3 regions of the Streptococcus mitis genome follow, and region 3 is predicted to be linked to each of the others. Evidence: predicted binding sites of a transcription regulator. Region 3 holds the regulator's gene; each other region holds the start of a gene.
What was found. The regulator Rex, encoded in region 3, represses fermentation and respiration genes when NADH is low (regulators of the CRP and FNR family bind a similar motif). The targets are predictions, from matches to a motif close to TTGTGAANTANTTCACAA.
Positions count from the first base shown of each region.

Region 1 (7,763 bases), 360 kb from region 3:
TAAGGTCTTCGGCATCACCAACTGCTTTTTCAAACAATTGTGGAATTTCAATGATACCAAGTTCTTGTGCAATTCCTTGTGTAACGAGGGCGAAAGCGTAAGAAGAACCTACGGCACCGTCACCGACGAGGATAACTTTTTTGTGTTGTTTAGTTGCTGTCATTTGTCTAAACATCTCCTTTGTTTTATTAAGGGAAATTCCCCATTTGATTTCATTCTATCACTTTTAAATAGCTTTGTCACGGATATACCTTGCAGTTCTTGATGTAAACGTTTTATCGTTTTAGATATCTGAAATATAGCGAATATTATGGTATAATATATATAATTACTAATAGTGAAATGAGGCATTTATTAATGCAGGATAGAAATTTAGTGAATGTCAATCTGACAAAGGAGATGAAGACGAGCTTTATCGACTACGCCATGAGTGTTATCGTAGCGCGGGCCCTTCCTGATGTTCGAGATGGCTTGAAACCCGTTCACCGTCGGATTCTCTATGGAATGAATGAATTGGGTGTTACTCCAGACAAACCACATAAAAAATCTGCTCGTATTACTGGGGATGTCATGGGTAAATATCACCCACACGGGGATTCCTCTATCTATGAAGCCATGGTCCGTATGGCTCAATGGTGGAGTTACCGTTACATGCTTGTAGATGGTCATGGGAACTTTGGTTCCATGGATGGTGATGGTGCTGCCGCCCAGCGTTACACTGAGGCACGTATGAGCAAGATTGCTCTGGAAATGCTTCGTGATATTAACAAAAATACAGTTGATTTCGTTGATAACTATGATGCCAATGAACGTGAACCCTTGGTCTTGCCAGCACGCTTTCCAAATCTTTTAGTTAATGGAGCAACTGGTATTGCGGTTGGGATGGCAACCAATATTCCGCCTCACAACTTGGGAGAAACCATTGATGCGGTGAAGTTGGTCATGGACAATCCTGAAGTGACCACTAAGGACTTGATGGAAGTCTTGCCTGGGCCAGATTTTCCAACTGGTGCTCTCGTTATGGGGAAATCAGGCATTCATAAGGCCTACGAAACTGGTAAAGGCTCCATTGTTCTTCGTTCTCGTACTGAAATCGAAGAAACTAAGACTGGCCGTGAGCGCATCGTTGTGACAGAATTTCCATACATGGTAAATAAAACCAAGGTACATGAGCATATTGTTCGTTTGGTTCAGGAAAAACGCATTGAGGGAATAACAGCAGTACGTGATGAGTCAAACCGTGAAGGTGTTCGATTTGTTATCGAAGTTAAGCGCGATGCCTCAGCAAATGTTATCCTCAACAATCTTTTCAAGATGACCCAGATGCAAACCAACTTTGGTTTCAATATGCTTGCTATCCAAAATGGTGTACCCAAGATTTTGTCTCTTCGTCAGATTTTGGATGCTTATATTGAGCACCAAAAAGAAGTGGTTGTTCGTCGGACACGTTTTGACAAGGAAAAAGCGGAAGCGCGTGCTCATATTTTAGAAGGTCTCTTGATTGCGCTAGACCATATCGACGAAGTGATTCGTATCATCCGTGCTAGTGAAACGGATGCTGAAGCACAAGCTGAGTTGATGAGCAAATTCAAGTTATCTGAACGTCAAAGTCAAGCCATTCTTGATATGCGTCTTCGTCGTTTGACAGGTTTGGAACGCGATAAGATTCAGTCTGAGTATGATGACCTCTTGGCTCTGATTGCAGATTTAGCAGATATTCTAGCTAAGCCAGAACGTGTTTCTCAAATCATTAAAGATGAATTAGACGAAGTCAAGCGTAAATTTGGTGACCAACGTCGTACGGAATTGATGGTTGGTGAAGTCTTAAGCATCGAAGATGAGGACTTGATTGAAGAAACGGATGTCTTGATTACACTTTCTAACAAGGGATACATCAAACGTCTCGACCAAGCTGAGTTCACCGCTCAAAAACGTGGTGGCCGCGGTGTTCAAGGAACAGGTGTTAAGGATGACGATTTTGTTCGTGAGTTAGTGTCGACTAGCACCCATGATCACCTACTCTTCTTTACAAATAAAGGCCGTGTTTATCGCCTGAAAGGCTATGAAATTCCTGAGTATGGCCGTACTGCTAAGGGCTTGCCGATTGTCAATCTTTTGAAATTGGATGAAGGCGAAAGTATTCAAACCATCATCAATGTTGAGTCTGAACGCAGTGATGATGCTTACCTCTTCTTCACAACCCGTCATGGTATTGTGAAGAGAACCAGCGTTAAGGAATTTGCTAACATTCGCCAGAATGGTCTCAAGGCTTTGAACCTCAAGGATGAAGATGAATTGATTAATGTCTTACTGACAGAAGAAGATACGGATATTATCATTGGTACCAAGTTTGGTTATGCAGTTCGCTTTAATCAATCAGCCGTTCGTGGAATGAGCCGTATCGCTACGGGTGTGAAAGGTGTTAATCTCCGTGAGGGGGACACAGTTGTTGGTGCTAGTGTGATTACAGACCAGGACGAGGTTCTTATCATCACAGACAAAGGATATGGTAAGCGCACAGTTGCGACTGAATATCCAACTAAAGGTCGTGGTGGTAAAGGGATGCAAACTGCTAAAATTACGGAAAAGAATGGTTCCCTTGCTGGTCTTATGACAGTTAAAGGTGATGAAGATTTGATGATTATCACTGATACAGGTGTCATGATTCGAACCAACGTTGCCAATATTTCACAAACAGGTCGCTCAACTATGGGAGTTAAAGTGATGCGCCTGGACCAAGATGCCAAAATTGTAACCTTTACTACGGTTGCAGCGGCAGAAAAAGAAGAAGTTGGGACAGGAAACGAAACAGAAGGTGAAGCATAATGTCTCATAAAAAGAACAAAAAGAAAACAAACCGTAAAAATTTATTAATCAATATCTTGGCAGGGTTTTTAATCCTCTTGTCAGTGGCTTTGATTTTCAATTCAAAAATTCGTGATATCTTCATGGTTTGGAATACCAATAAATACCAAGTCAGCCAGGTATCAAAAGAAAAATTGGAAGAAAATCAAGATACAGAAGGAAATTTTGACTTTGACTCTGTAAAAGCTATCTCGTCAGAAGCTGTCTTATCCTCACAATGGGATTCGCAAAAATTGCCAGTTATCGGTGGAATTGCTGTTCCTGAGGTAGAAATTAACTTGCCTATTTTTAAGGGGCTTGATAATGTCAATCTCTTCTATGGAGCTGGTACAATGAAGCGTGACCAAGTGATGGGGAAAGGAAACTATTCACTTGCGAGCCATCACATCTTCACGGCGGAAAATGCCAGCCAAATGCTCTTTTCTCCATTATCACGCGCTAAAAATGGGATGAAAATTTACCTAACCGATAAGGATAAAGTTTATACCTATGAAATCCGTGAAGTGAAGCATGTGACTCCAGATCGCGTTGATGAGATTGATGACCGTACTGGAGTTGATGAAATCACACTTGTAACCTGTGTTGACTATGATGCGACAGAACGTATTATCGTAAAAGGTGACTTGAAAGATACAAAGGATTATTCACAAACACCTGAAGAAATTCTAACAGCTTTCAATCAACCATATAAACAGCGCTATTAATAGTTAAAGAATCAGTAAACATTTTATTTTACTGGTTCTTTTTATATTGCTTTATAAGCATGCTAAGTAATGATAAATCAATACAAATACTAGCATTTTTCAAAAACAATTACCTATTTTAATATTTTGTGTTATAATACTAAATATAAAAAAATAGGAGACGTTTATGAGTTCGTCAGAGTTTATTTCGAAGATTGATTATTATTGCCACAAGAAAGAAAGTCTTTTCAAGCAAAGTAAGTTAAAGTATGCAATTCGTTCTATGTTTGCAGGTGCTTTTTTAACCTTTAGTACAGCTGCCGGCGCTATTGGTGCAGATTTACTTAATAGTATTGTTCCAAGTAGTGGGTATTTCCTGTTCCCATTTGTTTTTGCTTGGGGGCTGGTTTATATTGTCTTTCTAAATGCGGAATTGGTAACTTCCAATATGATGTATTTAACAGCAGGCGCATTTTTGAAAAAGATTGATTGGAAAAAGGCAATGATTATTTTACTCTATTGTACTTTGTTTAATCTCATTGGTGCCTTGGTGGCTGGATGGGCCTTTGCCAACTCGTCAGCCTTTTCGCATTTGACCCATGATAGTTTCCTTCCTAAGCTTGTAGCCAAGAAATTGGCGCGTCCAAGTGATTTAGTCCTGCTTGAGGGAATTCTTGCCAATGTATTTGTAAATATTGCCATTCTTTCATCTATATTAGTCAAAGACGGTGCTGCCAAACTATGGATCATTTTATCAGCTATTTCCATGTTTGTCTTCTTGTCCAATGAGCACATCGCTGCCAATTTTGCTTCCTTTAGTATTATGAAATTCAGCATGATTGCTGATCAAGTACCTCACTTTGATCTTCCAAATATCCTTCGACATTGGGGTGTAACCTTTATTGCTAACTTTATAGGTGGAGGTCTTCTGATTGGTTTACCGTATGCCTTTCTAAATAAGAATGAAGATACATATGTTGATTAAGAAGAGTTAGTGTATCAGGGAGAGTCAGAACGATTCTCTCTTTTTTCTTTTACAAAATAGGCTTGCAGAGAAAATCGTTTTGTAAATTGTAACAACAAAATATATTAAATAGAATAAAAGTTATTCCATGCAATCTTTATATTCTAATAATTAAAAATTCTAAAAGCTTGTTATTCAAACAATGTAAACGATTACTGGATTTATAAATTTATTAAAAATACAATTAGGAAAGGCTTTTCATTATATCGATTTTATGTTATAATTATCACAAATAAAAGTTTTAGGAGTTTATTATGGTTTCTTCAGAATTTATCTCAAAGATTGAATTTGCTTGCAAGAAGAAGGAAAGTCTTTATAGTCAAAGCAAATTTAAGTATGCGATTCGTTCTATGTTTGCAGGTGCATTTTTAACCTTCAGTACTGCTGCTGGTGCGGTTGGGGCTGACTTGATTAATAAAATTGCACCAGGTAGTGGACGCTTCCTCTTCCCATTTGTCTTTGCTTGGGGCTTGGCCTATATTGTTTTCTTGAATGCCGAGTTGGTAACATCAAACATGATGTTCTTGACTGCTGGTAGTTTCTTGAAAAAAATTTCTTGGAGAAAGACAGCTGAGATTTTACTTTACTGTACCTTGTTCAACCTTATCGGGGCTTTGATAGCAGGTTGGGGCTTTGCTCATTCGGCAGCCTATGCACATCTGACACACGATAGTTTCATCTCAGGGGTTGTTGAGATGAAGTTAGGCCGTTCAAATGAATTAATCTTGCTTGAGGCGATTTTGGCAAATATTTTCGTAAATATTGCGATTCTTTCATTTGTTTTGGTCAAAGATGGTGGTGCCAAACTTTGGCTAGTTTTATCAGCAATTTACATGTTTGTATTCTTAACAAACGAGCACATTGCGGCGAATTTTGCTTCTTTCGCTATTGTGAAATTCAGTGTTGCTGCTGATTCAATTGCTAACTTCGGTGTTGGAAATATGCTTCGTCACTGGGGTGTAACCTTCATTGGGAACTTCATTGGTGGTGGTCTCTTGATGGGTCTTCCATATGCCTTCCTCAATAAAAATGAAGATACTTATGTAGATTAAGAAAATGAGCACGATTGAGTCGTGCTTTTTTCATTTTTAAAATAAGGTAATAGCTATTTCTTATATCAAAATATAGAAAACTGATATTTGTAAACTATACCTTAAGGTGCTACAATATCCTTAATCAAACTATTTGGAGGTCGCCCTATGACTCGTGATTTTAAATTTGAAACTTTGCAACTACATGCTGGTCAAGTTGTGGATCCAGCTACCAAGTCTCGTGCAGTGCCGATTTATCAAACAACATCTTTTGTTTTTGATGACACGCAGGAAGGTGCCGATCTGTTTGCCTTGAGGAAACCAGGGAACATTTATACTCGTATCACCAATCCTACAACGGCTGCTTTTGAAGAAAGAATTGCAGCTCTCGAAGGTGGTGTCGGATCTCTTGCAACAGCATCAGGTATGGCTGCAGTGACTTATACGATTTTGGCTCTTGCTCATGCAGGTGACCATGTAGTGGCAGCATCAACTATTTACGGTGGGACTTTCAATCTCTTGAAAGAAACCCTTCCTCGTTATGGTATCACAACAACCTTTGTCGATGTGGATAATTTGGATGAAGTAGAAGCAGCTATCAATGACAATACCAAGCTTGTCTTGATTGAAACCTTGGGCAACCCCTTGATTAACATTCCAGATTTGGAAAAATTGGCAGAGATTGCTCATAAGCATCAGATTCCACTTGTTTCCGACAATACCTTTGCTACACCTTACTTGATTAATGTCTTTTCTCACGGCGTAGATATTGCTATTCACTCAGCGACTAAGTTTATCGGTGGGCATGGTACGACTATTGGAGGCGTGATTGTCGATAGCGGTCGTTTTGACTGGGCGGCTTCAGGAAAATTCCCTCAATTTGTTGAGGAAGACCCAAGCTACCACAATTTGAGCTATACTCGTGATGTGGGTGCAGCAGCCTTTATTATCGCTGTCCGTGTCCAATTGCTTCGTGATACAGGTGCAGCCTTGTCACCATTCAATGCTTTCCTCTTGCTTCAAGGACTTGAAACCCTTTCTCTTCGTGTCGAACGTCATGTGCAAAATGCAGAGAAAATTGTTGATTTCCTTGTCAACCATCCTAAGGTAGAAAAAGTCAACTATCCAAAACTTGCTGATAGTCCTTACCATGCCTTGGCTGAGAAATACTTGCCAAAAGGTGTGGGCTCAATCTTTACCTTCCATGTCAAAGGTGGGGAAGCAGAAGCACGCAAGGTAATTGATCATTTAGAAATCTTCTCTGACCTTGCCAATGTGGCAGATGCTAAATCGCTTGTTGTTCATCCAGCTACAACCACTCACGGTCAATTGTCAGAAAAAGACCTAGAAGCAGCAGGTGTCACACCAAACCAAATTCGTTTGTCAATCGGTCTTGAAAATGTAGATGATTTGATCGAAGACTTGCGCTTGGCCTTGGAAAAAATTTAAAGTAAAAGAAGATAAACAGTGGGTTTTGACTCACTGTTTTTGATTTTCCCTCAGGCATGATATAATGGATAAAGAAGTCTAGAAAGAGGAACGATATGAACGAAATCAAATGCCCCAACTGTGGGGAAGTCTTTACAGTAAATGAAAGTCAGTATGCTGAACTTTTATCCCAAGTGAGAACAGCAGAGTTTGATAAGGAAGTACATGATCGGATGAAGCAGGAACTGGCCTTGGCTGAGCAAAAGGCCATGAATGAACAACAGTCTAAACTAGCTCAAAAAGACCAAGAAATTGCTCAATTACAGAGTCAAATCCAAAATTTTGATACAGAAAAAGAATTGGCCAAGAAAGAGGTTGAACAGACAAGCAATCAGGCATTATTGGCTAAGGATAAGGAAGTACAGGCCTTGGAAAATCAATTGGCGACCTTACGTTTGGAGCATGAAAATCAACTGCAAAAGACCCTTTCTGACCTAGAAAAAGAACGGGATCAGGTCAAAAATCAGCTTCTTTTACAAGAAAAAGAAAATGAGTTGTCTTTGGCTTCTCTTAAACAAAACTATGAAGCACAGCTCAAGGCAGCGAGTGAACAGGTCGAGTTCTATAAGAATTTCAAAGCCCAGCAGTCTACAAAAGCTATCGGGGAAAGTCTGGAACACTATGCAGAGAGTGAGTTTAACAAGGTCCGCAGTTTTGCTTTTCCAAATGCCT
Region 1 is NZ_CP047883.1:821,486-829,248, forward strand. Features, by position in the region: gene M594_RS04065 (L-lactate dehydrogenase) at 1-163, opposite strand, end outside; gene gyrA (DNA gyrase subunit A) at 358-2,826, shown strand; gene M594_RS04075 (class A sortase) at 2,826-3,569, shown strand; gene M594_RS04080 (formate/nitrite transporter family protein) at 3,736-4,533, shown strand; gene M594_RS04085 (formate/nitrite transporter family protein) at 4,827-5,624, shown strand; gene M594_RS04090 (O-acetylhomoserine aminocarboxypropyltransferase/cysteine synthase family protein) at 5,772-7,052, shown strand; gene M594_RS04095 (DUF2130 domain-containing protein) at 7,148-7,763, shown strand, end outside.
Region 1: M594_RS04085 (formate/nitrite transporter family protein) is a predicted target of Rex. The motif match lies at 4,787-4,804, and genes of this name have one in related genera.

Region 2 (7,763 bases), 820 kb from region 3:
CTACTGTAAAACTTTCTTATGAGGTGGCAGGTCAATTTAGCAAGAAGGAAGTCGTTTCAGAAAAAGTTCTTCCAAATACAGGTAGTGAACAATCTATTTTCTTGCTTTTAATGGGAATGGTCACAGGGTTAGCAGGTATCTTTGTAAGTCGAAAATCACAGCAAAAATAAGTTAAATTTCAAATCTAAAGGAGTCTAGGGAAACGTTTTTATAGCTCTTTCCCTTGACTCTTTTTTTGGTTGTGATATAATTAACCAGTAAATAATTTTTTTTAAAGAATAGTATTTTCTCTTAAAAAAGAGAAGTCTAAAAGGAAAGGAGTCAGATATGAGACAGCTAGCGAAGGATATCGATGCCTTTTTAAATGAGGTGATTTTGCAGGCGGAAAATCAGCATGAAATCCTAATAGGTCATTGTACTAGCGAGGTGGCCCTGACCAATACTCAGGAGCACATTCTCATGCTCTTGTCAGAGGAATCTTTAACAAATTCAGAGTTGGCCCGTCGCCTCAATGTCAGTCAGGCGGCAGTTACCAAGGCCATTAAGTCTTTGGTCAAGGAAGGGATGTTGGAAACATCTAAAGATCCTAAGGATGCGCGTGTGATTTTTTATCAGTTGACTGATTTGGCTCGTCCAATCGCTGAGGAGCACCATCATCACCATGAGCATACACTTTTAACCTATGAACAAGTGGCAACTCAGTTTACTCCAAATGAACAAAAAGTTATTCAGCGGTTTTTGACTGCTTTAGTAGGAGAAATCAAATAATGAGATACATTACGGTAGAGGATTTATCCTTCTATTATGATAAGGAGCCCGTTCTTGAACATATCAATTATAGTGTTGATAGTGGGGAATTTGTTACCTTGACAGGGGAGAATGGGGCAGCTAAGACGACACTGATTAAGGCCAGTCTTGGAATCCTTCAGCCACGCATTGGAAAGGTGACCATTTCAAAGACAAATACGCAGGGTAAGAAATTGAGAATAGCCTATCTTCCCCAGCAGATTGCCAGTTTTAATGCTGGTTTTCCAAGTACGGTTTATGAATTTGTCAAGTCGGGTCGCTATCCACGAAAGGGTTGGTTCCGTCGTTTGAATGCTCATGATGAGGAGCATATCAAGGCTAGTTTGGACTCAGTTGGTATGTGGGAACATCGAGACAAACGCTTGGGGTCTCTATCTGGAGGACAAAAGCAGCGAGCGGTGATTGCGCGTATGTTTGCTTCGGATCCAGATGTGTTTATTCTAGATGAGCCGACAACGGGGATGGATGCAGGAAGTAAAAATGAATTTTACGAACTCATGCACCACAGCGCCCATCATCATGGCAAGGCTGTTTTGATGATTACCCATGACCCTGAAGAAGTTAAGGATTATGCGGATCGCAATATCCATCTAGTCCGTAACCAAGATTCGCCATGGCGTTGTTTCAATGTTCATGAGAATGACCAGGAGGTGGGCCATGCTTAGTTTGTTATCTTATGACTTTATGCAACGTGCATTTCTGGCCGTTATTGCCATGAGTCTTTTCTCGCCGGTATTGGGAACCTTCCTTATCTTGCGTCGTCAGAGTTTGATGAGTGATACCCTCAGCCACGTCTCGCTTTCGGGTGTAGCTTTTGGTTTGGTTCTGGGGATTTCTCCGACTATTTCCACTATTGCCATTGTTTTGATTGCGGCGGTCTTTCTGGAGTATCTCCGTACGGTTTACAAGAGCTTTATGGAAATCGGGACAGCTATCCTCATGTCAACAGGTCTGGCTGTTTCTCTGATTGTCATGAGCAAGGGTAAAAGCTCTAGTTCTATGAGTTTGGATCAGTATCTTTTTGGTTCAATCGTGACTATTAGCGAAGAGCAGGTCATTTCCCTCTTTGTCATTGCGGCGGTTGTCTTGATTTTGACCTTCCTCTTCCTTCGTCCTATGTATATACTGACCTTTGATGAGGATACGGCCTTTGTGGATGGCTTGCCAGTTCGTACCATGTCCATTCTTTTTAACATGGTGACGGGGGTGGCCATTGCCCTTATGATTCCAGCTGCGGGAGCTCTTCTGGTATCGACCATTATGGTCTTGCCAGCTAGTATAGCCCTGCGTCTGGGGAAAAACTTTAAATCGGTTATGCTGCTTGCCAGTGCTATTGGATTTTTGGGAATGGTAGCAGGACTTTACATTTCCTACTATGCAGAAACACCTGCAAGTGCAAGCATTACAATTATTTTTGTAACTGTCTTTTTACTCATTAGTTTAGTAAGACGTTTTATCAAATAGGAGATGAACATGAAAAAAATTAGCTTATTACTCGCCAGTCTATGTGCCTTGTTTTTAGTGGCTTGTTCCAATCAAAAGCAGGCAGATGGCAAACTAAATATTGTGACAACCTTTTACCCTGTCTATGAATTTACCAAGCAAGTTGCAGGAGATACTGCTAATGTAGAACTCCTAATCGGTGCTGGTACAGAACCCCATGAATATGAACCATCTGCCAAGGCAGTTGCCAAGATTCAAGATGCAGACACCTTCGTTTATGAAAATGAAAACATGGAAACTTGGGTTCCTAAATTGCTAGATACTTTGGATAAGAAAAAGGTCAAAACCATCAAGGCGACAGGCGATATGTTGCTCTTGCCAGGTGGTGAGGAAGAAGAGGGAGACCATGACCATGGAGAAGAAGGCCATCACCATGAGTTCGATCCCCATGTTTGGTTATCACCAGTTCGTGCCATTAAACTAGTAGAGCACATCCGTGACAGTTTATCAGCAGATTATCCTGATAAAAAAGAGACCTTTGAGAAGAATGCTGCTGCCTATATCGAAAAATTACAAGCCTTGGATAAGGCTTATGCAGAAGGCTTGTCTCAAGCCAAACAAAAGAGCTTTGTAACGCAGCACGCAGCCTTTAACTATCTCGCCTTGGACTATGGACTCAAACAAGTCGCAATCTCAGGCCTTTCTCCAGATGCAGAGCCATCAGCAGCTCGCTTGGCAGAATTGACAGAGTATGTCAAGAAAAATAAAATTGCCTATATCTACTTTGAAGAAAATGCCTCACAGGCCCTTGCTAATACACTTTCAAAAGAAGCAGGTGTTAAAACAGATGTCCTCAATCCTTTAGAAAGTCTGACAGAAGAGGACACCAAGGCTGGAGAAAATTACATCTCCGTGATGGAGAAAAACCTCAAGGCTCTAAAACAAACAACGGACCAAGAAGGCCCAGCAATCGAGCCTGAAAAGGCAGAGGATACCAAGACAGTCCAAAATGGTTACTTCGAGGATGCAGCTGTCAAGGACCGCACCTTGAGTGACTATGCAGGTAACTGGCAATCAGTTTATCCTTTCCTTGAAGATGGTACTTTTGATCAAGTGTTTGATTACAAGGCTAAGTTGACAGGTAAGATGACTCAGGCTGAGTACAAGGCCTACTATACAAAAGGCTATCAGACAGATGTGACTAAGATTAATATCACTGATAACACTATGGAATTTGTTCAAGGTGGACAAAGTAAGAAATTCACCTACAAGTATGTTGGTAAGAAAATCTTGACTTATAAGAAAGGAAATCGTGGCGTGCGCTTCCTATTTGAAGCCACAGATGCAGACGCTGGACAGTTCAAGTATGTTCAGTTTAGTGACCACAATATCGCCCCAGTTAAGGCAGAACATTTCCATATCTTCTTTGGAGGCACAAGCCAAGAAGCCCTCTTTGAAGAAATGGATAACTGGCCAACCTACTACCCAGATAACCTATCTGGCCAAGAAATCGCCCAAGAAATGTTAGCGCATTGATGAGAAATCGACTAGTTCATGAGAGCTAGTCGGTTTTTTGAAATAGGGGCTGATGTGTAGCCCATTTCATGTGTCGGCGGATAGCCTATAGCTGTTATCTTTGGTAGATGCAATTTTGTTTCAAGGAGCAGAGTATCATATTGGGAAAGGATCTTATAAATAATAATCAAATTTCACTCCTTTTAAAATTATTTGTTAAACAATTCACAAATAATTGAAAACGAATACAAAAAGTAATATAATGATGTTAAATAGATAGCGCAAAGGCGCAGGAGGAAAATTATATGGCTACATTTTATGTTCCGGCAGTCAACCTTATTGGTAAAGGTGTTGTAAATGAAGTAGGTCCTTATATCAAGGAACTTGGCTATAAAAAGGCACTTTTGGTGACAGATAAGTTTATCGAAGGAAGTGACATTTTACCTAAGGTTTTAAAACCACTAGATGCAGAAGGAATCGAATATGTCATCTTTAGCGATGTAGAGCCAAACCCTACTTGTAAGAATGTCACAGATGGGGTAGCTGCTTTGCAAGAACATGGATGTGATTTTATCATCAGTCTTGGTGGGGGCTCTCCACAGGATGCAGCTAGTTGTATCTCTATCATGGCTACAAATGGTGGAAAACCACAGGATTATGAAGGACTTCATAAATCTGCTAAAAAAGGTCTTCCTGTTGTAGCTATCAATACTACTGCAGGTACATCAGCAGAAATTACCATTAACTATGTGATTACTGATGAAGAACGCAAGGTTAAGATGGTAATGGTTGACAAGAATAGCCTTGCTCTTATCTCTGTTAATGACCCGGAACTCATGCTTTCCAAACCTAAAGGCTTGACTGCAGCTACTGGTATGGATGCTCTGACTCACGCTGTTGAAGCTTTGGTAACACCTGGTGCTTATGATGTGACCAAGAAATTATCTATCGGAGCAATTGAGCTTATCAAGGAATATCTTCCTCGCGCTGTAGCAAATGGACACGATATTGAAGCGCGTGAAGGTATGGTCAATGCTATTTTCCTTGGTGGTATGAGCTTTAACAATGCTGGTCTTGGTTATGTTCACTCAATGGCTCATCAACTCGGTGCAGTATATAACTTGCCACACGGTGTTTGCTGTGCTATGTTGCTACCAGTTATAGAACGTGAAAATGCTAAACGTGTACCAGAAGCTTTCCGCAATGTTGCTAAAGCCTTGGGACTCCATGTAGAGGATAAATCAGATGAAGAGTGTGCCGATTATGCGATTGCTGAGATTGAGAAGCTTTCTGAGACAGTAGGTATTCCTAAGAAATTGACTGAACTTGGTATTGAAGAAAAAGATTTCGACTTTGAATACCTTTCTAAGAATGCCTTGATTGATGCCTGCGCACCAGGAAACCCATTTATGCCAACCTTAGAAGAAACGATTGCCTTTTATAAAGAGTTGTTTTAGCAAGAGATTAGACGATAATGTGACAATTCACCTCTAATTATTGACATTTCAGGAAAAATCGCAGTAAAAACTGCACAACCTTCTTTAAATGTGCTATAATACAGGAAAAAAATAATGATGGAGGTCGTCGCGATGATAACAACATTTTTGATGATTTTTGTGGTGATTTGTGTGCTCCTATTACTGATAGTCACACTGAGTACAGTTTATGTGGTTCGTCAGCAGTCGGTGGCGATTATTGAACGCTTTGGGAAATACCAAAAGGTTGCCAATAGCGGTATTCATATTCGCTTGCCTTTTGGGATTGACTCGATTGCAGCTCGGATTCAGTTGCGCTTGTTGCAAAGCGATATTGTGGTTGAGACTAAGACCAAGGACAATGTGTTTGTTATGATGAATGTAGCGACTCAGTACCGTGTCAATGAACAGAGCGTGACAGATGCCTACTATAAACTCATGCGTCCAGAATCTCAGATTAAATCTTATATCGAAGACGCCCTTCGCTCTTCTGTTCCAAAATTAACCTTGGATGAATTATTTGAGAAAAAAGATGAGATTGCCCTTGAGGTTCAACACCAAGTAGCGGAAGAAATGACAACTTACGGTTATATTATCGTGAAAACCTTGATTACCAAAGTCGAACCAGATGCAGAAGTTAAGCAATCCATGAATGAAATCAATGCGGCGCAACGTAAGCGGGTTGCAGCGCAAGAATTGGCGGAAGCTGACAAGATTAAAATCGTCACTGCAGCTGAAGCCGAAGCAGAAAAAGACCGCCTTCATGGTGTGGGGATTGCCCAACAACGTAAGGCGATTGTGGATGGATTGGCAGAGTCTATCACAGAACTCAAGGAAGCCAATGTTGGCATGACAGAAGAACAAATCATGTCCATACTCTTGACCAACCAGTATTTGGATACTTTGAATACCTTTGCCTCTAAAGGAAATCAAACTATCTTTTTACCAAATACGCCAAATGGTGTGGATGATATCCGTACACAAATCTTGTCAGCTCTACGTGCTGAGAAGAAATAATAGACTAAAGAGCCTGGAGTCAGGCTCTTTTTAGTGTTCGTGAGAGATAAGCCTTAGCTTAAATAAGACTATTCACAAAAGTTACTAACAGGTTGTGGATAAGTGTGGATAACTTCTGATTATTTTAGTGATAATTCTTATTTGTATGACCAATTTAGTAACTTTTGAGGATTATAAAGTAGTTTTAATTGCTGCAACTCAAGAGTTAAGCACAGTTTGGGATAGTTATTCACAGATTGTGGATAACCTTGGGGATTGCAGATTTTTTATTATTTAGCGATGACTTGGCAACCAGCTGAGGGTAAAGGTTAGCTGTTCAGCTTTTAGGAGGTCTTGGTGTTGAATAGTTGATACGAGTGTTTTGTCTAGTAGGCATTCTTCTACAAAGTTGAAATGGCTATGGTTTTGTTTAGTATGGATATCTAGCCATTTATCTTCTTTAGCCAGATAGATTCGGAGGTGGTCAAAGAGAGGAATTCCGAGATCATAGCTAGGTTTTCCTGGACAGGTCGGATAAAATCCAAGAGCTGACCAGATGTACCATGCCGAGAGGCTACCATTATCTTCATCGCCAGGATAGGCTTCCCAACTTGGCTGAAAAGCTTTCTGACGGAGCGTCTTGATGAGAAGGGCAGTGTAGTCAGGATAGTCGCTGTAGCGGAAGAGATAAGGAATGTGGAAGCTCGGCTGGTTGGAAATAGCGACTTGTCCAAACGGAGTTGTAGCCATCTCGCTCATTTCGTGAATTTCGTAACCATAGCCTGTTGTCTCAAAGAGGGGAGCATCTTGACAGGTTTTCAAAAGATAGTTGCTGAAGGCTTCTTTTCCACCCATAAGTTGGATCAAGCCTGGGATGTCGTGGAGGACGCCTAAAGTCGCTTGAATGGCAGAGCATTCGGCATAGTCTCGCCCCCAACTATAAGGAGAGAAGTCAGGGCGGAAGTTTCCTTGACCATCACGCGCACGCATATAGCCTGTTTCAGTATCAAATAGATGTCGGTAATTTTGTGATGCGGCCTTGTAGGTTTCAGCGATTTCTATTTTCCCCAGTTTTTCAGCACAGCTAGCGATACAAAAGTCACTATAGGCATAGTCTAGAGTATGGCTAACACTTTCGTGGTGGTCGGTAGAGAGATAGCCAAGTTCTTGGTATTGGGCTAGTCCGTGGCGACCATTGATGCTTAGAGGGTCGACCTTGCTGGCTGTTTCGAGCATAGCTTGGAGGAGTTCTTCTTCTAGGTCGGGGGCCATGTCCTTGCAGGAGCTATCTGCGATAATACCGTCTAAAAGTGTACCTGGCATCATACCCCGTTCATCTGGGGCCAGCCATTTTGGAAGGAATCCAGTATCGCGATAGCTATTGAGAAATCCTTCTAAGAAGCGGTGGTAGTGTTCCGGTATGATAAGGGCAAAGAGAGGGAAGGTGGTACGGAAGGTATCCCAGAAACCATTGTTGCTGAAGAGGACACCAGACTTGACAGTGCCAGTAGCCAGATCCATGTGGAT
Region 2 is NZ_CP047883.1:2,009,463-2,017,225, reverse strand. Features, by position in the region: partial or broken gene M594_RS09700 (5'-nucleotidase C-terminal domain-containing protein) at 1-170, shown strand, start outside; gene adcR (zinc-dependent transcriptional regulator AdcR) at 328-768, shown strand; gene M594_RS09690 (metal ABC transporter ATP-binding protein) at 768-1,472, shown strand; gene M594_RS09685 (metal ABC transporter permease) at 1,465-2,271, shown strand; gene adcA (zinc ABC transporter substrate-binding lipoprotein AdcA) at 2,281-3,786, shown strand; gene M594_RS09675 (iron-containing alcohol dehydrogenase) at 4,071-5,222, shown strand; gene M594_RS09670 (SPFH domain-containing protein) at 5,373-6,257, shown strand; gene M594_RS09665 (GH92 family glycosyl hydrolase) at 6,531-7,763, opposite strand, start outside.
Region 2: M594_RS09675 (iron-containing alcohol dehydrogenase) is a predicted target of Rex. The motif match lies at 3,979-3,996, and genes of this name have one in related genera.

Region 3 (7,763 bases):
GGAAATAACGATATCTGGATTGGTATCATTGAGTATAAACTGATTTCTCTTCAAACGATCTCGCAATTCATACAAAACCCTTTGACTCTGTGGTTTTCTATTAGCTATCAGGTCAATTCGTTTACCTGTATTCTTCATCTGTATCGTCACTGTTTCCTACACCATCATTTAATTTTCTACTCAAAGGATCAAAAAGTGCCTGGGCTTCCTGGATATCATCTCGAATTTTACCCATTTCTTCATCCAACTGATGGGCAATTTTGGCAGTAATTTCCAGTCTCTTTTTAATTTCCTCTGGGAAATCCCCTTGGTACTTGTAGTTGAGAGAATGTTCTATCGTTGCCCAGAAATTCATGGCCAAGGTACGAATTTGAATTTCCGCCAAAATGGTCTTGGCTCCATTGATGGTATCAACTGTATATTCTACTACCACGTGATAGGAACGGTAGCCTGATGCTTTTCGATGAGTAATGTAATCTCGCTCCTGTATGATCCGCATATCCTGACGTTTGCGCAAAATCTCCACTACTTCCTTAACGTCATCTACAAACTGAACCATCACACGCAAACCAGCAATATCTTGCAAATCGTGCTCTAAGGTCGCATAAGTAATGCCACGCCGAGCCATTTTTTCCTTGATACTTTCAATTGGCTTAACTCGACCAGTCACAAACTCAATTGGAGAATGCTTATTTTGTTTACGATATTGCTTACGAATACCACGAAGTTTAATCTTTAACTCACCAACAGCTTGAATGTAAGGATCTAGAAATTCTTCCCATTCTAAGGTCATATATTCTCCCTTGTTCTCATATTATCCTTCAAAAATATCTTTGATTTTTTCTCCGGATTCATATACAATAAATACAATGCTTATTATACCATAAATCCGCTTTCAACGATAAAGAAAAGGTAAGAAAAATGAAACATTTAGAAATTGAATTGAAAACACTATTGAAAAAAGATGAATATAATCGTCTAAAAGACCAGTTCACAGGTGTCACTCCTGTTCTTCAAAAAAATTACTACATCGACACGCCTGATTTTGAACTGCGAGAAAAGAAAGTTGCCATTCGCATTCGAACCTTTGAAGACTGGGCAGAATTGACACTCAAAGTCCCGCAAAGTGTTGGAAACATGGAATACAACCAAAAATTGCAACTAAAAGATGCTGAAAACTATCTGAGCAAGAAAGAACTACCTCAAGGGCTAGTATTAGATAAATTGGCGAAACATGGTATCCAAAGTAAAAAATGGCAGGTTCTTGGTTGTCTAACAACTCTTCGCTATGAAATGCAAACACCAATTGGCCTCATGGCACTGGATGAAAGTCAGTACTTTGATATTACAGATTACGAATTAGAGCTTGAGGTGGAAAATCACGAGCAAGGAAAGCAAGATTTCCAGCAATTTTTAGAGAAAAATCAGATTGCTTACCAAAAAGCTCCTTCAAAATTGGTTCGATTTGTCAAAAGCATGAAAAATAGCTGAAATAATCTCTATTTTTTGGTAAAATAGAAAAGATAAAAATACACAAAACCTAGTTCATATATGTAAAGCAGATATAACTCGGTTTTATAAAGTTTACAGAGGACGGTCTATAATGTCAGATAGAAAAAATATGAAACTTTTCGCGCTCAACTCTAACCAAGAGATTGCACAAAAAATTGCGGATGCTGTCGGTATTCCACTTGGAAAACTGTCATCACGTCAATTTTCTGATGGAGAAATCCAAGTAAATATCGAAGAAAGTGTCCGTGGTTATGATGTTTACATCATCCAGTCTACAAGTTTCCCTGTTAACAACCACCTAATGGAATTGTTGATCATGGTCGACGCTTGTGTACGTGCAAGTGCCCACAGTATCAACGTTGTCCTTCCATATTTTGGCTATGCACGTCAAGACCGTATCGCTTCACCTCGTGAGCCACTTACAGCGAAACTAGTTGCCAATATGCTAGTTAAGGCTGGTGTCGATCGTATCCTTACGCTTGATTTGCATGCCGTTCAGGTTCAAGGCTTCTTTGACATCCCTGTCGATAACCTTTTCACAGTTCCCCTATTTGCAAAACATTATTGCGATAAGGGCCTACTCGGTTCAGATGTTGTCGTGGTTAGCCCTAAAAATTCAGGTGTAAAGCGTGCTCGTAGCTTAGCTGAATATCTTGATGCTCCTATCGCCATTATCGATTACCCTCAGGACGATGCAACTCGTAACGAAGGTTATATTATTGGTGATGTTGAAGGTAAGAAAGCCATCTTGATTGATGATATTCTTAATACAGGACGCACCTTCTCTGAAGCTGCTAAAATCGTTGAACGTGAAGGAGCCACAGAAATTTATGCTGTTTCTAGTCACGGTCTCTTCGTTGAGGGAGCTGCTGAACTTCTTGACAATACTAATATTAAAGAAATTCTTGTGACTGATTCAGTAGCAACAAAAGAAAAAACTCCTAAAAACGTATGCTACATCACTGCTAGTGAGTTAATTGGTGATGCCATCGTCCGTATCCACGAAAGAAAACCAGTCAGCCCACTCTTTGCCTACAACAAAAAGAAATAAGGTGATTCTTTGATTTATTTGGACAATGCTGCAACGACTCCCATGTCAGCAGTTGCTATTTCAGCTATGACCAAGGTTATGCAAGAAACCCACGGAAACCCTTCTAGTATTCATGGTCATGGTCGTCAAGCTGGCAAACTCTTGCGAGAAGCTCGTCAGGAACTAGCCAAGTTACTGAAGACAAAACCTCAACATATCTTTTTCACTTCTGGTGGTACTGAAGGCAACAATACTGCTATCATTGGTTACTGCCTTCGTCACCAAGAGCAAGGAAAACATATCATCACAACTGCTATTGAGCACCATGCCGTCCTTGAAACTATTGATTACTTGGTTCAACACTTTGGGTTTGAAGCAACCATTATCCAACCAGAAAATCAAGAAATCACAGCCCAACAAATTCAAAATGCTTTACGTGATGATACAATTTTGGTTTCTACCATGTTTGCCAATAATGAGACAGGAAACCTACTTCCCATTGCTGAAATTGGCCAAATACTCAAGCAACACCCTGCTGCATATCATGTCGACGCAGTTCAAGCTATTGGTAAAATACCAATTCACCCCGAAGAATTGGGCATTGATTTTCTCACTGCTTCTGCCCATAAATTCCATGGTCCTAAGGGAATCGGCTTTCTCTACGCATCTAGCATGGATTTTGATTCCTATCTACATGGCGGAGACCAAGAACAGAAAAAACGTGCAGGGACTGAAAATCTGGCTGCCATCGTAGGTATGATAGCAGCCTTAAAAGAAGACCTAGAAAAGCAAGAAGAACATTTTCAACATGTACAAAATCTAGAAACTGCCTTTCTGGCAGAGCTAGAGGGAGTTCAGTATTACCTGAATAGAGGCGAACACCATCTCCCTTATGTTCTTAATATTGGATTTCCTGGCCAGAAAAATGACCTCTTACTCCTTCGTCTAGATTTGTCTGGAATTTCAATCTCTACTGGCTCAGCCTGTACAGCAGGCATAGTCCAATCCAGCCATGTTCTTGAAGCTATGTACGGAGCAAATTCAGAACGCTTGAAGGAATCCGTTCGTATCAGTTTGTCGCCACAAAATACTGTTGAAGACCTACATACCCTAGCAAAAACCTTAAAAGAAATTATCGGAGGTTAGCCATATGGCATTTGAAAAAACCATTCAGTTAAAAAATTGTCGTTACGACTACACTCTTAGCCCTTCTGTTAAAAAATTCACCCTTAAGGATAACACCTTTTTTGAGACTAAGATTGGTAACTATGAATTGACTCGCCTTTTGGAAAAAGTTCCGAACAGCGGTGAGGGATTCCAACTCAAAATCATCATTAACAAGGAACTTACAGGGGCTAAAATCAATATCACTGACAAGTTTGGGCTACGTCTGGTTGATATTTTCAAATCAGAAGACCACCACATTCATCAGGAAAAATTCTATTTTCTCATGGATAGTTTAGTAGAGCGTGGTGTCTTTACAAAATCGGAAAGATAGAGCCAAAATGTTTGAACTGACCTATAAGGACAGCTATCATGTAGAGCGCACTCTCAAGTATGAGGATTACGAGGCTCTCATGCTGGCTCTATCAGGATGTGTGACTCTGCCAGATACACTTTATGTAACTTCTTTGACCTTTAAAGGGCAGGAAGTTTACCAAGGTCTGGTCGGAGACCTCTACCGTTTTCTATCACATGCAGATTTTTTACATCAAAACTAAGATTTTTCTTAGTTTTTTCTTGTTTTTGTTGATTTTTTCACAATGTTTCTATAAAATAGAAGAATAGAAAGGTTGTGATTTTGTGAAAGATAAACAGTCTGCTATTCCAAAAGCTACAGCGAAAAGACTCTCTCTCTACTATCGAATTTTTAAGAGATTTCATGCAGAAAAGATTGAACGTGCCAACTCTAAGCAAATTGCAGAGGCCATTGGAATTGATTCAGCGACCGTACGTCGTGATTTTTCCTATTTTGGTGAACTGGGTCGTCGTGGCTTTGGCTACGATGTCAAAAAACTGATGACGTTTTTTGCCGATTTACTCAATGATAACTCCATCACCAATGTCATGCTGGTAGGTATTGGAAATATGGGCCATGCCCTTCTCCACTACCGCTTCCATGAGCGTAACAAGATGAAAATTATCATGGCCTTTGACCTAGATGACCATCCTGAAGTCGGTACCCAAACTCCTGATGGGATTCCTATTTACGGAATTTCTCAAATCAAGGATAAAATCAAGGATGCTGATGTGAAGACTGCTATCCTGACCGTTCCTAGCGTTAAGTCACAAGAGGTTGCTAATCTCTTGGTGGATGCTGGCGTAAAAGGAATTCTCAGTTTTTCACCAGTCCATCTGCATTTACCAAAAGACGTGGTCGTTCAGTATGTCGATTTGACAAGTGAACTCCAAACTCTCCTCTACTTCATGCGAAAAGAGGATTAGAAAGCGAAAATCATTTTATGAAAAAACCAGTTATTGGGATAACAGGAAACGAAAAAACTCATCCAGATGATGACATCATGATGAGTTACGCAGCAAAAGGCTTTGTTGAAGGCGTTAAAGACGCTGGAGGGATTCCCATCATCCTACCGATTGGTGATCAAGAAATGGCTAGCCACTATATTAGTTTGATTGACAAGCTCATCTTGACAGGTGGGCAAAATGTTGATCCAAAATTCTATGGTGAACCAAAAACCATCGATAGCGATGACTACCACCTTCAAAGGGATATCTTTGAACTGGCCCTCATCAAGGAAGCTATTAACCAGAAAAAGCCAATTTTTTCTGTCTGCCGTGGGACTCAACTCTTTAATGTTGCCATGGGTGGAACTTTGTATCAAGATATCGAAGACCACTGGCAAGATTGTTCTGCCGAGTACACAACTCAACGCTTGATGACAGAACCAAATACTGTTCTTCGAGAAATCTATGGAGAAATTTCCCATATCAACTCCTTCCACCACCAGAGCATCAAAGATTTAGCACCAAATTTAAAGATTGCGGCCCATGATCCTAAAGATGGTATCATTGAAGCTGTCATGAGTACGGATGATGTTGCCTTTCTCGGTGTCCAATGGCACCCAGAATTTCTTTTTGAAAATCGTCCCAAAGATAAAAACCTCTTTGACTATATCGTTAATGAACTTTAGATTAAATCTGTCTTTTCTCGATAACTAAAGTAACTGGAGTGAGAGACAATCAAATGGTCCAAGAGGACAATTCCCATCAGATCGCAGGCTTCTTTGACAAGTTTAGTGACATGATCATCATTTCGGCTAGGTGCCACCGCTCCTGAAGGATGATTATGAACCAAGATGAGAGAAGTCGCCATATGCTTGATAGCATAGTGAAGAATCTCTCGCGGTTCAGCAATACTACGAGTGGCAGAACCGATAAAAATGGTCTGTTGATGGATGATTTGATTTTGAGTATTGAGATAGAGCGCCACCAGGTGCTCTTGTTTTTTATCCCCCAATTCCTGTTGCATCTTCTTGGCCAACTTTTGACTGCTGAGAATACTTTCCATCTCAAGGGTTTCGTGTTTATGAATACGATGGCCCAGTTCAATCATGGCTTGTAACTCTATTGCCTTAACTCGTCCGATACCAGATAGACTCTGCAATTCCTGCAGTGTCATTTTTTTCAAATCTGTTAGGCTTGAAAGATTATTCAAGACTTTCTGGGCAATTTCAAAAACACTGGCCTGACGTGTTCCTGTTCTGAGTAAAATAGCTAGCAACTCTTGGTTACTGAGCGCTTCCACTCCTTCTTGGGCAAGTCTTTCTCTTGGCAATAGTGAATCTTCTTGGAATGAAATACTGTACATAAAAATCCTCCTCACTTTATTATTCGTGAGAAGGATGAAAAATTAGATTTTTTTCTCAATTGGGGCCACACTGGCCAAAAGTTTTTTCAAACCAACTTCTGGGAAATTGATTTTTAATTCCTGCGTAGCACCGCTACCTGAAACTTCCAGAACAGTTCCCTCTCCCCATTTCTTGTGGAGGGCAATGTCACCAATGGACCAATTTGTTTCGCTAGACGCTGATTTTGCACCAGCTGTAAATTGACCAAATGGGAGACCGCTTGACTGGATAGTTTTTGGGGCCGCACTGCGTTTACGGTCTTGAAGAGCTTGAGCCAAACTCATACCTTGACCGAAGGCAAGGCCACCACTACTATATGATGCTTTAAAGCTTGTATTTGCTGGACGAGCCAGACCTTGATACTCAAGCAAGTCTGAACTGATTTCGTTAATAAATCGAGTAGGACGGTTGTAGTTGGTACGACCAAAAAGCAGGCGTGAGTTGGCATTTGTCAGATAGAGGATTTTCTCTGCACGCGTAATTCCTACATAGGCCAGACGGCGCTCTTCTTCTAGTTCATCTTGATCTTCAGCAGCACGACTAAGTGGAAAGACATTTTCTTCCATCCCAATCAAAAAGACAACTGGAAACTCGAGACCTTTGGCAGCATGCAGGGTCATTAGAGTAACTTCTGATGTCTCCTGACTACCTGAATCGGTGTCCGCAATCAAGGCTAAATCATTTAAGAAACGACTCAGTTTGTCCAGACCAGTTTCTTCTTCTGGCTCATCAGAGGTGTCATCAAAGTTTTTCGTCACAGAAAGGAACTCTTCAATATTTTCAACCCGAGCCTTACTTTCCAGAGTTGCTTGGGCATTAAGAATATCAACGTAACCTGTTTTTTCTAGAACCGCCTCAACCAACTCTGTAATATTTAATTGATCTAGCTGCTCTCGCAAATCCAGAACCATATTGGCAAAATCCCAGATAGACTGGGCTGCTTTACCCTTGATACCAGACAACATGATATTGGCAGAAGCATCCAGCATGGACATGTTTTGCATATTCGCAAAGTCACGAATTTTCTCAACTGTACCTGGGCCAATTCCACGTTTAGGCTCGTTGATAATACGCTCAAAACTGATATTGTCACTCAAATTAGCAATGAGGTTGAGATAAGCGATAATATCTCGGATTTCCTTACGGCTGTAGAACTTGGTTCCGCCAACCATGGTATAAGGGATATTTGACTTGAGCAAGGCTTCCTCAATAGTACGGGACTGGGCATTAGTCCGATAGAGAACTGCAAAATCCTTGTGAAGGAAGTTTTGACTGCGACTAAGTTCATCGATGGTTCTGGCTACAAATACAGCCTCATCCAGCTCATCATCAGCACGATAGTAAACGATTTG
Region 3 is NZ_CP047883.1:1,186,211-1,193,973, forward strand. Features, by position in the region: gene M594_RS05855 (NAD kinase) at 1-138, opposite strand, end outside; gene M594_RS05860 (GTP pyrophosphokinase) at 122-793, opposite strand; gene M594_RS05865 (CYTH domain-containing protein) at 922-1,491, shown strand; gene M594_RS05870 (ribose-phosphate diphosphokinase) at 1,604-2,563, shown strand; gene M594_RS05875 (cysteine desulfurase family protein) at 2,573-3,688, shown strand; gene M594_RS05880 (DUF1831 domain-containing protein) at 3,693-4,040, shown strand; gene M594_RS05885 (DUF4649 family protein) at 4,048-4,263, shown strand; gene M594_RS05890 (redox-sensing transcriptional repressor Rex) at 4,346-4,987, shown strand; gene M594_RS05895 (gamma-glutamyl-gamma-aminobutyrate hydrolase family protein) at 5,005-5,694, shown strand; gene radC (RadC family protein) at 5,691-6,371, opposite strand; gene pcrA (DNA helicase PcrA) at 6,414-7,763, opposite strand, start outside.